One region of the Brevibacillus antibioticus genome, then DNA from elsewhere that is predicted to be linked to it. Evidence: riboswitches for the same ligand, from Rfam matches in the RefSeq annotation. Region 1 holds a riboswitch; each other region holds the start of a gene.
What was found. Region 1 has a riboswitch for lysine ahead of E8L90_RS14520 (aspartate kinase). Riboswitches for the same ligand answer to the same signal wherever they lie in the genome.
Positions count from the first base shown of each region.

Region 2: another riboswitch for lysine. It lies ahead of E8L90_RS17250 (amino acid permease); the one in region 1 lies ahead of E8L90_RS14520 (aspartate kinase).
Region 3: another riboswitch for lysine. It lies ahead of dapD (2,3,4,5-tetrahydropyridine-2,6-dicarboxylate N-acetyltransferase); the one in region 1 lies ahead of E8L90_RS14520 (aspartate kinase).

Region 1 is NZ_SZNK01000001.1:3,118,943-3,123,148, forward strand. Features, by position in the region: gene E8L90_RS14515 (YslB family protein) at 1-178, shown strand, start outside; gene E8L90_RS14520 (aspartate kinase) at 228-1,469, opposite strand; lysine riboswitch at 1,702-1,890, opposite strand; gene uvrC (excinuclease ABC subunit UvrC) at 1,971-3,752, opposite strand; gene E8L90_RS14530 (DUF2164 domain-containing protein) at 3,791-4,042, opposite strand; gene E8L90_RS14535 (ABC transporter ATP-binding protein) at 4,169-4,206, opposite strand, start outside.
Region 2 is NZ_SZNK01000001.1:3,672,214-3,676,419, forward strand. Features, by position in the region: gene E8L90_RS17235 (alpha/beta fold hydrolase) at 1-682, opposite strand, end outside; gene E8L90_RS17240 (CGNR zinc finger domain-containing protein) at 790-1,347, opposite strand; gene E8L90_RS17245 (DinB family protein) at 1,516-2,010, shown strand; lysine riboswitch at 2,095-2,280, shown strand; gene E8L90_RS17250 (amino acid permease) at 2,393-3,841, shown strand; gene E8L90_RS17255 (hypothetical protein) at 4,062-4,206, shown strand, end outside.
Region 3 is NZ_SZNK01000001.1:759,975-764,180, reverse strand. Features, by position in the region: gene E8L90_RS03795 (N-acetyldiaminopimelate deacetylase) at 1-640, opposite strand, end outside; gene E8L90_RS03790 (aspartate aminotransferase family protein) at 644-1,858, opposite strand; gene dapD (2,3,4,5-tetrahydropyridine-2,6-dicarboxylate N-acetyltransferase) at 1,873-2,583, opposite strand; lysine riboswitch at 2,675-2,864, opposite strand; gene E8L90_RS03780 (flavodoxin) at 3,005-3,445, shown strand; gene E8L90_RS03775 (GNAT family N-acetyltransferase) at 3,514-4,062, shown strand; gene E8L90_RS03770 (EcsC family protein) at 4,037-4,206, opposite strand, start outside.

The sequences.
Region 1 (4,206 bases):
TTCACTCAACCATTCCATTTTTAGCTATCAGTCTATAGAAAGACTGGGATGCAGTCTTTCCTTTGAAGCCGGGATTATTGCTGGTATGATTGAGCAGTGGAAAGAAAGAGAAGCGTTCAGCAAAATCGAAATGGAAAGCTCTTCTGACATACGTATCTCTGTACAAGTGGCTTCATGAACAAAATGCCCCCTCTACCTGTAATAAAGGGAGAGGGAGCATCCATCTTTTATACTCCGTGCACGACTGCGGTTTCCTCAACATCCAGACCATAGGCCGAATGAAGACTACGAACAGCCTGCTCTGTCAAAGCTGCTGGAATGACGCAAGAAACTTTGATATCAGAAGTTGATACCATTTTAATAGAAATTTCTTTTTCTGCCAGAACGCGGAACATTTCGGCAGCTACTCCTGGATTGTTGATCATTCCAGAGCCAACAATGGATACTTTGGTCAAGCTTTCCTCGAAATCGATTTTTTCAAAGCCAAGCTCGTTTTTGTTTCTGTCTAGCGTATCCAGTGCTTTTTTCAGGTCATCCGCTGCAACTGTAAAAGAAATATTTGTAACAGTAGCATCATAAGAGCTTTGGATAATAATATCGACGTTCACTTGATTGTCCGCCAGTGTATTGAACAAACGGGAGAGCGTCCCGACCCTGGCAGGCATGCCGACAACCGTGATTTTGGCTACATCTTCATCGTGTGCAACTCCACTTACTACTCTACCTGTTTCCATGTTGGCAACCTCCTCAACGTACGTACCATCTTCGGCAGTAAAGCTGGAGCGGACGACCAGCCTTACCTTGTATTTTTTCGCAGCCTCTACTGACCTCGGATGAAGAACCCCTGCACCAAGGTTCGCCAGCTCCAGCATCTCATCATACGAGATTGTATCCAGCTTGCTCGCAGCTGGAACCATTCGCGGATCAGCTGTATACACCCCGGACACGTCCGTAAAGATTTCGCATTTCTCAGCGTTCAAGCTCGCTGCGAGTGTAACCGCAGATGTATCCGATCCACCGCGGCCGAGCGTCGTGATTTCACCTTCGTCACTGATCCCTTGGAATCCTGCCACGATCACCACACGACCACGGCCGAGCTCAGATTGAATCCGCTCTGGCTCAATCTGCTTGATCCGTGCTCTTCCGTGAATCGCCTCCGTGGTGATTCCAGCTTGCCAGCCCGTAAGAGAAATGGCATCGTAGCCTTTTGTATGCAAAGCCATCGACAAAAGCGCGATCGAAACCTGCTCCCCTGTAGTCAGCAGCATATCCATTTCACGCTCGGATGGGTATGCGTTAATCTGCTTGGCCATGTCTACCAACACGTCAGTAGATTTGCCCATTGCAGAAACAACGACTACCACATCATGTCCTTCCTCTTTGTAGCTGATAATTCGATCCGCAACTCGCAAAATTCGCTCAATGGTACCTACAGAGGTGCCTCCGTATTTCTGCACGATCAACCCCATGCGGCTTCTCTCCCTTTTTCTCATATCCAATATTGGTATTTATCTCGTATTGTATGGTTTTTCACTATTCTCTCTATAAGGAAAAGTCTTGCATTTTTATTTTACAAAAAAAGGCACCGACAAGGAATAAGACCTGCCGCTGCCTATTGTTTCGACATACCGGTTCCTCCCTCCCAATACACGCGGACAACGAAGATTGACAGTTATCACCATCAAAACTCACATTGACACACCGTGAGATAGCTCTCCATCTGACAATTGGTCAAAAGTGCAGATGACAGTCCTGCATTTGTTCAACGCAGACCCAGCATGGAGAAAAGCGGGTTTCCCTCCACACTTCGGCGAATTCCCCTTTCCCGTCCCCTTCACAGATACCCGATCTCAGGGTGGTACTCTTGGTTTTCGCGCCTCTACCTCACTCCATAATGGAAGTGAGGCTAACTATTCTGTTTGAATCGGATTATATCATGAGTCTAAAAATGGATCAATTCCTTTTTGAACTCATGTGTCCAGCTTGCGCAGATGCCCGATGATTTCTTTCGCCAGCTTGTCGCCGATCCCTAATTGGCGGAAGTCTTCGACGGTCGCCTCGCGCATTTTTTTCAACGAGCCAAAATGAGAGAACAACAGCTTGCGTCGTTTTTCACCAATACCCGGGATCTCATCCAACTGTGAGGAGAGCATCGTTTTCGTCCGGGATTGTCTGTGGAATGTAATAACAAAACGGTGGACTTCATCTTGGATGCGTTGCAACAAATAAAATTCATAGCTATCACGTCTAAGATTCACAGGCTCTGGCGGATCTCCGTACATGAGCTGAGCGGTGCGGTGCTTCTCATCCTTCGCGAGTCCACAGACGGGAATATAGAGACCCAGCTCGTTTTCCAGCACATCCATAGCCGCACTGATTTGGCCTTTTCCACCATCGATCACAATCAGGTCAGGCATCGGCTGGTTTTCTTTCAGCAGGCGAGAGTAACGACGGCGAACGACTTCGCGCATGGAGCCGTAATCATCTGGCCCTTCGACGGTTTTGATCTTGAATTTGCGGTATTCCTTTTTATCAGGGCGGCCGTCTGTAAAGACAATCATCGCAGACACAGGCTCTGTTCCTTGAATGTTGGAGTTGTCAAACGCTTCAATTCGATGAGGAACCGGAATTCCTAAAATGTGACCGAGATTGTGTACCGCTTGGACCGTACGAGCATCGTCCTTGGACATCAGCGCGAACTTCTCCTGCAAAGCTATACGGGCGTTCTCGGAAGCCATCATCACGAGCTCATGCTTTTTGCCCCTTTTCGGCGCATGGACTTTGATGCCCAGCCATTCACTCAAAAGCTCCGGTTCACTCTCTTGCGGGAGCAAAATTTCTTTTGGCAGTGCATTTTGCTTGTCGTAATAGAACTGGCTCACATAAGACATGAAGTCTTCGATTTCGCTGCCATAGTATGGAAAGGAAGTCGTCTGACGCTCGATCATCTTCCCTTTTCGCATATAGAACAACTGAATGCACATCCAGCCTTTTTCCACAGCAAACCCGATAATGTCGCGGTCTACCGTATCGTTGAACGTGATCTTCTGCTTCTCCATTACGGCTTCGATGCTCTTGATCTGATCGCGATATTCCTTGGCGCGTTCGAACTCCATGTTTTCTGCAGCTTGCAGCATTTTTTCCGTGAGGGTTTGCTTCATTTCCTCATGGCCACCATCGAGGAACCGGCTGATTTCATCCACCAAACGCTGATTTTCCTCTGCCGATACCTCGTACACACAGGGCGCAAGACATTGTCCCAAATGGTAGTAAAGACAAACCTGCTTGGGCATATTGCGGCATTTTCGCAACGGATAGAGTCGATCCAGCAGCTTCTTCACCTCGGAGGCATCTCCGGCATTCGGATATGGCCCGAAATACTTAGCTTTATCTTTTAATACCTTACGGGTAATCTCCAGGCGTGGCTGCGCCTCATTCGTAATTTTGATGTACGGATACGTCTTGTCGTCGCGGAGCATGACATTGTAACGCGGGTCGTGCTCCTTGATCAGGTTGCACTCGAGAATGAGCGCCTCAATCGCGGAGGATACCACAATGTACTCAAAGTCCACGATCTCACTGACCAACAGCTGCGTCTTCCCGTTATGACTGCCTGTAAAATAAGAGCGGACGCGGTTTTTCAGCACCTTGGCTTTTCCTACGTAAATGATTTCCCCGCTCGCATTTTTCATCAGGTAGCAGCCCGGCTTATCTGGCAGGACGGCCAGTTTATCTTTTAAGGAGCTGTTCATGGCTGCTCCCTCCTCTTTGCTCTATATCTGCCTTGCATCTATTTGTTCTTGTGGATTGGCTTTTCCAATACATACAGTTCATCTTCTAAGGAACTCATCCGTTCCATCAACAGCTTCCGGCTGTCTTGCACCCCTTGATTGTAATAGAAGAGGCCGAGCTCTTTTGAAAAAAAGTCAATCAACTCTTCCGTCTCCAAATTGCCGAGTGTCTCCGACCGTTCTTCTTTAAAATAGCGTTGTACTTGATGAACAAGATATTCCATTTGCTCTCTCGTCAATTTGGCTGGCATCGTATCCGGCTTCCTTCCCTTTTTCGCATCATAAGAGAATATACGTTCTATCCTTCATAGTACCATGGAATCAATACGAAAAAAACTGCCGCCTCATTCCATGGCGACAGTTTTTTATAGGCAGACCTAGTGCTTGCGACCGCCCAAATATGCCTCTTTTACAC
Region 2 (4,206 bases), 550 kb from region 1:
GCTCCTGTGGAGTAATGGCAGCGGGCTTGTCGCCCTCCTGCGCTCCATAGCTTCCGAACTGGGAGTGGTTTCCCCCTTCTATGGACATGTACACGGTACGCTCCGGCAAATATTGCTTGCTCTCCTCAAACCTTTCCATATGGATCACACCGTCGCGAGACCCGAGCAAAGACAGCACAGGCACATTCACCTTCTTCAAGTTCCCCTGACTGTTCGGATACGCTCCCAACAAAAATACTCCACTGATTCGGTCCGGGTGGTTAGCTGCAAATTCAGCTGCCATGGTTCCACCAAGCGAATGTCCTCCGATGACAAACGTTTTATTCGGGTACGCCTTCAATACTTGTGTGGCCCGCGTCATATCACTTACAGCCAAATTCAGCGGCATTCGTGCGAGAAAAACATGGTAGCCGTAGCCAGCCAAAGCACGGGCAATCGGTGCATAGCTCTCCGGTTTGACCAGTGCTCCTGGATATAAGATGAGCCCCGGTTCGCGTGATTCCCCACCTTGGAAAATAATCCAGTCATTCGTATCCATGACGGTTATCCCTTCACCCCCTTGCATGGCCGTTAACGCTGCCTGATCGGGCTGATAAGGCTGCAAATACCATATCGCCAGACAAATCGCTCCAAGTGTCACCAACACGAATGCCTGAAACCATTTTTTGCGTGCTTGACTCATCCTACCCACCTCGTTTCCGTTCCCATGTAGAGTTCTATATATTATGTCTCAAACCTAGAAAAAAACCGTCAGAGACAAAATCCCGACGGTCGTTGGTATTGGCTCCATCAGCCTTTTTCCTTCTGGCGCTCACGAAAACGGCGTACCTTCATCAAGTTTCCGCACATTTTGTCATCACACCAGCGGCGCACCCGGTTGCGACTTTCATCATAAAACACCCAGCGGCAGTCCTCGTTGTCACATATTTTGATTCGTTCCAGATGCTGCGGGGCAAGCAGCTCTGCGAAAGAAGCCGCAATTTGTGCCATGACGAGGGGCCAGCCCTCTGCTTGGCTGGATTGCTTTTGCCTGTAGCCGCCCTCCTCATCTACATACAACACCTGCAGATGAAAAGGGGTGAGAGCCAAAGCCCTGTTCAATTCCGCGAGGTCCTCCTCTTGGAAGCGGTCTCCACGGACAACGGCTTCTAGCATACGTCTCAAACGTTCGCGCAACTGCAAAAGGGAAGCGGCACAGTCCACATTCATCGGTAGCGGAGCGGTTAGCTTGTATGTTTGCAAAAAGGATGACAGCCATTCCTGGTTCTCCAAGCGATTTTCCGCACGACCAGAACCACGCCAATCCCGCCAATCACTATTTAAAAAATCGATACAAAGCCAGCCCATGTAATCATCTCTCCTGACGAAACCCTTCATTTTTCTCTCTTGTATGACTATACAGAATATGGTAATCTATATTTGTAACTACTGTAACTTGATTAACTGGTTACATCTTCATTTCTTACTGCTATTATAGCGTTTCATCAATCTGTTTCACAGACGAGGAGGAAGCGTATGAATCGGAAGGATTTGCTTTTGCACGGTTGGGAATGTACCTATAACAAGGAAGACTGGTATCCACCTTTAAAAGAAGCGCTTTCCGGAGTATCAGCAGCCGAGGCCAGCTGGCGCCCTGTGGGAGAAGCAGCCAACACGATCTGGGAAAACGTCAGCCACCTTCTTTATTACAAAGAACGCCTGTTGCATCGTCTATTGGGCACCGAATTTCCTGGCTCCGCTGAGACGAACGATGATACCTTCATCCCGTCCGGCGGTCCGGATGACGAAGACGCTTGGCAAGCTACTCTCGCTCGTATGGGAAGCGTCCATCGCCACATTCATGAAAAGCTTTCCTTGCTGACGGATGAGGATTTAAACCAGATGGCTACTTATACGCCCATTTACCAAACCGTAATGAGTCTGGTCCTGCATGATGCGTTTCATACGGGACAAATCGTCCAAATTCGCAAGCTGCAAGGCTCTTGGCCTGCCAGACGCTCATTTGAATAACAAAATTTCACATTGATTAATCATTAACAATCCTTTATAGTTGATGAATCACAAAATTTCATACATGTTATCCTCATCTTTCACGGTGAGGATAGAGGTCGCGGCTTTTATATCATCCTGTACGAGATTCAGAGAAAATCAATGACTCCAGGTAAGGAAAATCCGCCGAAACTCATATCGCGTCTCTGTGCGATTGGGTTGGGGCTGTACTCGAAAGGGGCAGAACTGTCACGTTTGCATGCCAAGCAAGCGTGGTGAGCTATCTTCAGTGAAGGCTTGGTGGGGATTGGATGATACCGCCCTATGCCATTTTTTGGCTATGGCGGTTTTTTCGTTTCCGACCTTCCTTCTCAAAAATCAAGAAAGGTCGTGTAAGCAGCTTATGTCACAAAATCAATTGCAACGTGGTTTAAAAGCCCGACACCTGACGATGATTGCCATCGGCGGCTCGATTGGGACGGGATTGTTTCTCGCGAGCGGAGGCTCGATTCATTCCGCCGGACCTGGTGGAGCTTTAGTCGCCTATCTCGCCATTAGTATCATGGTTTACTTTTTAATGACCAGCTTGGGGGAAATGGCGGCCTTCATGCCTGTTTCAGGTTCGTTTTCAACTTATGCCACACGGTTCGTCGATCCATCTCTCGGCTTTGCTCTCGGCTGGAACTACTGGTACAACTGGGCGATTACCATTGCCGTCGAGCTGTCGGCTTCCGCACTCATTATGAAATTTTGGTTTCCGGATACCCCAGCGATATTGTGGAGCGCTTTGTTCCTTGGATTGCTGTTTGCCTTGAATCTCCTGTCCGTGAAAGCCTATGGGGAATCTGAATATTGGTTCGCCTTGATTAAAGTAGTAACGGTTATCGTCTTTATTATTATCGGTGTGTTGATGATTTTTGGCATTATGGGCGGCCAAGCAGTCGGCCTCCAAAACTTCACCAAAGGCGACGCGCCATTCAATGGCGGCTTCATGGCCCTGCTCGGTGTCTTTATGATTGCCGGATTCTCTTTCCAAGGGACAGAGCTAGTTGGTGTCGCGGCTGGGGAGAGCGAAGACCCTGCCCGGAACATTCCGAAGGCCATCCGTCAAATTTTTTGGCGTATCCTGATCTTCTATATCCTCGCTATTTTGATCATCGGGTTGCTCGTTCCATATGATAACCCAAATCTGATCAGTGGCGACATTACGGATATTGCGATCAGTCCGTTTACGATTGTTTTTGAAAATGCCGGATTTGCTTTTGCAGCATCCGTCATGAACGCCGTTATTCTCACGTCTGTATTGTCTGCTGGTAACTCTGGCATGTACGCCTCTACACGCATGCTGTGGAACTTGGCGAAAGAAGGAAACGCACCAAAATGGTTCGCAAAAGTAACAAGTAATGGCGTACCGATCAATGCCTTGATCTTGACTGCGCTCATCGGTGCTCTTGCTTTTCTGTCCTCCCTGTTTGGGGAAGGCGAAGTGTATGTCTGGCTTTTGAATGCGTCTGGTATGTCAGGCTTCATCGCTTGGCTGGGAATTGCCATTAGCCACTACCGTTTCCGTAAAGCGTTTATCGCTCAGGGGCGTGACTTAAGCGAATTGCCTTATCGGGCAAAGTGGTTCCCGTTTGGACCGATTTTTGCCTTCATCATTTGCTGTATCGTTATTTTGGGGCAAAACTACTCGGCATTCATGGGTGGAACGATCGACTGGAATGGCGTCCTGGTCTCTTACATTGGCCTGCCACTCTTCTTAATCATTTGGCTCGCTTATAAAATCACGCAAAAAACCAAGCTCGTCCCTCTTGAACAAGTTGACTTCAACATGGATGAACACACGAAATAATCGAAGAAAAAATACGGACTTCCGTTATCTGAACGGGAGTCCTTTTTCATGCTAGCTAATGTATTAAAAATTACTCCGAAAGAGCCGATAGTATAGACAAGAAGCCATTTGAGATCTGTTTCCTTTCCGTTCTCACACCTCATCCAAGTCATCTGATAAAAGGTAATCATGATCTCCTTCCATCACGACTGAACATGAATCCATGTGAGGAGAGTAGAACATGCACATCCAATCGAATAACCGCTATCTAACACCCCAGTTAACAACTAACCAACCTGCACCGAAAATGGTGACAGGAACTCGTCTAGGATTGCCCCGATTGCCCGAGCACGATACAGTAGACCTTCGTTCTCACAAGGCACGCG
Region 3 (4,206 bases), 2.4 Mb from region 1:
AAATAATCGATTGAAGCTGTGTCACAAGATGGCTTCCTGCAACCACCATATCATTCGCCTTGTGCGGGAAGGCGGCATGCCCCCCTTTGCCAACCAAATCAATGTACAGCTCAGAAGTGTTGGCAAACAAGATTCCTGGCTTCGTCGCAATATGCCCAACTGGGTATTCTGGCGCGATATGCAGGGCAAAAATGCAGTCCGGTCGCCACCCTGCAAACTCTTCACTTTCCAACATCGGCCAAGCACCGCCAGGACCTTCTTCTGCTGGCTGGAAGAGGAAGAGCAAATCATCTGCTATCGGATGCTCCGTAAAATGCGTTAGGAGGCCAAGGGCGATCGCCATATGCATGTCATGCCCGCATGCATGCATATACCCTTCATGAAGCGAGCGAAACGGATAGGACGTTTCCTCTACGATCGGCAGGCCATCCATATCCGTCCGCCAGGCAATTAATCGTTTTGGCTTTGTTCCTGCCAGCTTGACCAATATGCCTGTCCGCCACGTTTTGATCTCGATTCGCTCCTGAGGCAGCTTTTTCAAATAATCGAGCAAGTATTGTTGCGTCTTCACTTCAGCAAAGCCGGGCTCCGGTATTTGGTGCAGGTCTCGGCGAATTTGTGTAAACAAGGAAGTCGTCATGGTCTACGCCTCCTTTTTCGTACCTGTTCTAGTTGTTAATTGCTCCTCAAACACGGTAAGGAAACGGTCCACATCGGCTTTTGTCAACGTTAGTGGCGGAAGCAGACGAACAATCGTTTTCTGCGTCACGTCAACGAGAATTCCTTCGTCAAGCAATGCTTGCTGCAAGTGGCTTACCTCTTCCGGGGTGGAAGAGAGCGGAATTCCAACCATCAAGCCTTTTCCGCGAAGGGATTGCAGTTGATCTGGAAGACGCGTTCGCAACGCTTCCAAGCCTGACCACAGGTACGCAATCACTTCTTCTACGTGAGCGATGAAGGCTGGATCAAGCAATTCATCCAACACGACATTCCCCAGGGCTGCAGACAGTGGCGATGGTGCAAATGTCGTTCCGTGATCCCCCGGTTTGAACTGGTTCATCAGCTTTGGACCAGCGATGACACCGCCAAGGGGAAGCCCTCCCCCTATGCCTTTGGCGAAAAGGATAAGGTCTGGCGTTACGCCTGCATGCTCATAAGCAAACAGCTTTCCTGTCCTGCCCATTCCTGTCTGTATCTCGTCCATGATGAATAACATGCCTTCTCGTTCACAGATCGCAGCTACCTCTTGCAAGAACGCTCCCGTTAGCGGCACGACACCGCCGGAACCCAAGACTGGCTCCATGACGACCGCAGCGGGTCTTGCTTCCTGGCAAATTGCTCGCAATCCTGCCGTGTCTTCCGCATCCAGTTCATAAACAGGAAAAGCCGGCTGAGGAAAGTCTTGATAGACGTGAGCCTGCCTCGTCAGACGCACTGCTCCAAGTGTTCGTCCGTGAAAGCTGTTGCGTAAAACAACGATGCCTTCACGACCTGTTCCCTCGTTTTTCGTCCATTTGTGAATCAGCTTGATCGCAGACTCTGTGGCCTCAGCACCAGAGTTAGTGAAAAATACCTTACCGCTGATGCTGTTCGCAACCAAACGCTCGGCTAAACGGATAGCCGGCTTGTTTAAAAATACATTGGAAATATGCAAGAAGCGCTCTCCCTGCTCACGCAGAGCCTGTACAATGCGCGGATGAGAATGCCCCAGAACATTTACCGCGAGTCCGGTAAACAAGTCGAGATAACTCTTTCCGTTCGTATCGTACAAGTAATTTCCTTCGCCTTTGTCTATGGCAATCGGAAGTCTTTTGTAAGAGGAGACGATATATTGTTCATCGAGCGAACGCCAGTCCATGTGCACTCTCTCCCTTACAGCTGACGTAGCTCCTGCTTGATCTCTGTCTTGGAACGAGTTTTTTCATCGATTTGTTTGATCACACGTGCAGGCGTTCCCGCAACTACTACGTATGGAGGTACATCGTCAATTACGACAGCACCCGCTGCAACGACAGCACCTTTTCCTACGCGTACACCTTCCAGAATGACAGCATTTGCTCCGATGACAACATCATCCTCGACAACAACTGGCTGGGCAGATGGCGGCTCGATAACGCCCGCGATAACCGATCCCGCGCCGATGTGGCAGTTTTTCCCGATGGTTCCACGTCCACCTACTACAACATTCATGTCGATCATCGTACCTTCACCGATAACTGCACCGATGTTAATGGAAGCACCCATCATGATGACCGCGTTGTTACCGATTGTCACTTGGTCACGGATAATTGCGCCTGGCTCAATACGCGCTTGAATCCCTTTTGTATCCAGCAAAGGAATGGCGGAGTTGCGGCGGTCGCTTTCTACTACATAATCTTCAATTTTGTCTGCGTTAGCAGCGAGCACTGGCTCAATCTCTTTCCACTCACCAAAAACAACACCAGTAGGACCAGTAATGAAGGCTTTGGAGCTCGCACCGAAGTCGATTCCCTCCAGATTCCCTTTTACATATACCTTCACTGGTGTTTTCTTTTCGCTTTTTTGAATAAACGCGATAATTTCGTTAGCATCCATCATGTTCATAGTTACATCCTCCTCAAAATAACAGCATGGTCAATCAAAAAAAGCAATGAGTGCATTCGCTATCTCATTGCTTTTGATACTACGTAAGCAAATCATAAATAGCGCTCCACAAAAAGATGTATGGTCCCTTGTGACAGGATGTTCATTTTTCATGACACACCCCAGCCTGTGCTACGTAGGGGCATAGCATAAGCTTCGGCGCTCTAGCCTTTCTTCCTTCTCCTGCCCCCTGGCAGATTGCGAAAAGGCTTACTCTTCTTCGGCGCACCTCTATTTAGAGTACATTATAATAATTTTATTTAACTCTACCAAAATCAATGAAACGTGGCAATAAGAAAAAAGTTATTGACAACGATTATCATTTTCATTATTTTTATTGATGAGAATGATACTCATTATCTAATTGGAGGTTTTACGTTTTATGAGCATTTTGATGGTATACGCGAGCATGACAGGGAATACACAGGAAATTGCTGAAGCAATTGCAGAAGGTATTCGTTCAACTGGTGCTGAGCTGGAGATAAAAGAAGTGATGGATGCGAACGCAAAAGAACTCGAAGCTTACGACGGAATCTTGCTTGGTGCCTACACATGGGGCGATGGCGAACTGCCAGACGAATGCCTAGATTTTTATGAGGAAATGGACGGTATTGACCTCAGCGGGAAAAAGGTTGTTGCTTTTGGCTCTTGCGATTCCGCTTACGAGCATGTCGGTGCAGCTGTTGATATTTTGCTGAAAAAGGCGAGTGAGCGTGGCGCGGAAACACCAATGGAAGGATTGAAAATCGAGCTTTCTCCTACTGCAAAAGAAGTGGAAACTTGCAAAGCATTTGGGGTATCATTTGCTGAATTGCTCGGATAATCGGTGTTTCCCAAATACTTTGGCACATGCTATACTATCAATCCAACTTTTTAAGGAGGATTGATCTCATGTCATTACATACGGACGAGATTCTCTTACGGCCTCTCCACCAACAAGACGCAGCCGAGCTCCTAGAGCTTCGGCTGCGTAATCATGACTTTCTCCAACCATTTGAACCAATCCGCCCCGCTTCATTTCTGACCCTCACAGGACAGCAAGAACAGATTACACAAGCGCAGATTGATTTTGAACGCGGTACTGCCTATGCTTTCGGCGTATTCTCTAGAGAATCAGGAAAGATGATCGGACGTGTAGCGTTATCGAATGTCGCACGCGGCGCATGGCAAAATGCTACGATTGGGTACTTCATGGATCAGGCGTGCAATGGCAAAGGCTATACGACATCAGCAGTAAGTCTCGCTCTCCACTTTGCTTTCACGAAAGCTGGGCTACACAGGGTACAAGCTGCTGTTATGCCCCGCAACCAAGCTTCCATTCGCGTCTTGGAAAAAGGCCGGTTTCGCCAGGAAGGGCTTTCGTTACGCTATTTGCAAATTAACGGTGTATGGGAGGACCATCTCCTCTACGCTCTTACTGCTGAGGAGTGGTCTTCGTAATCTCTCCGCTCTTATCGCTCTCACGTAGCCGCTCCAGGATGCGCCGTTTGCGGTACAGCATCATCCCCGCTTCGGCGACATCCTGTACGGTTGAGCGATTCAAATACGCCCCGAATAAAATACCCGCAATGGGCACCATTTGAA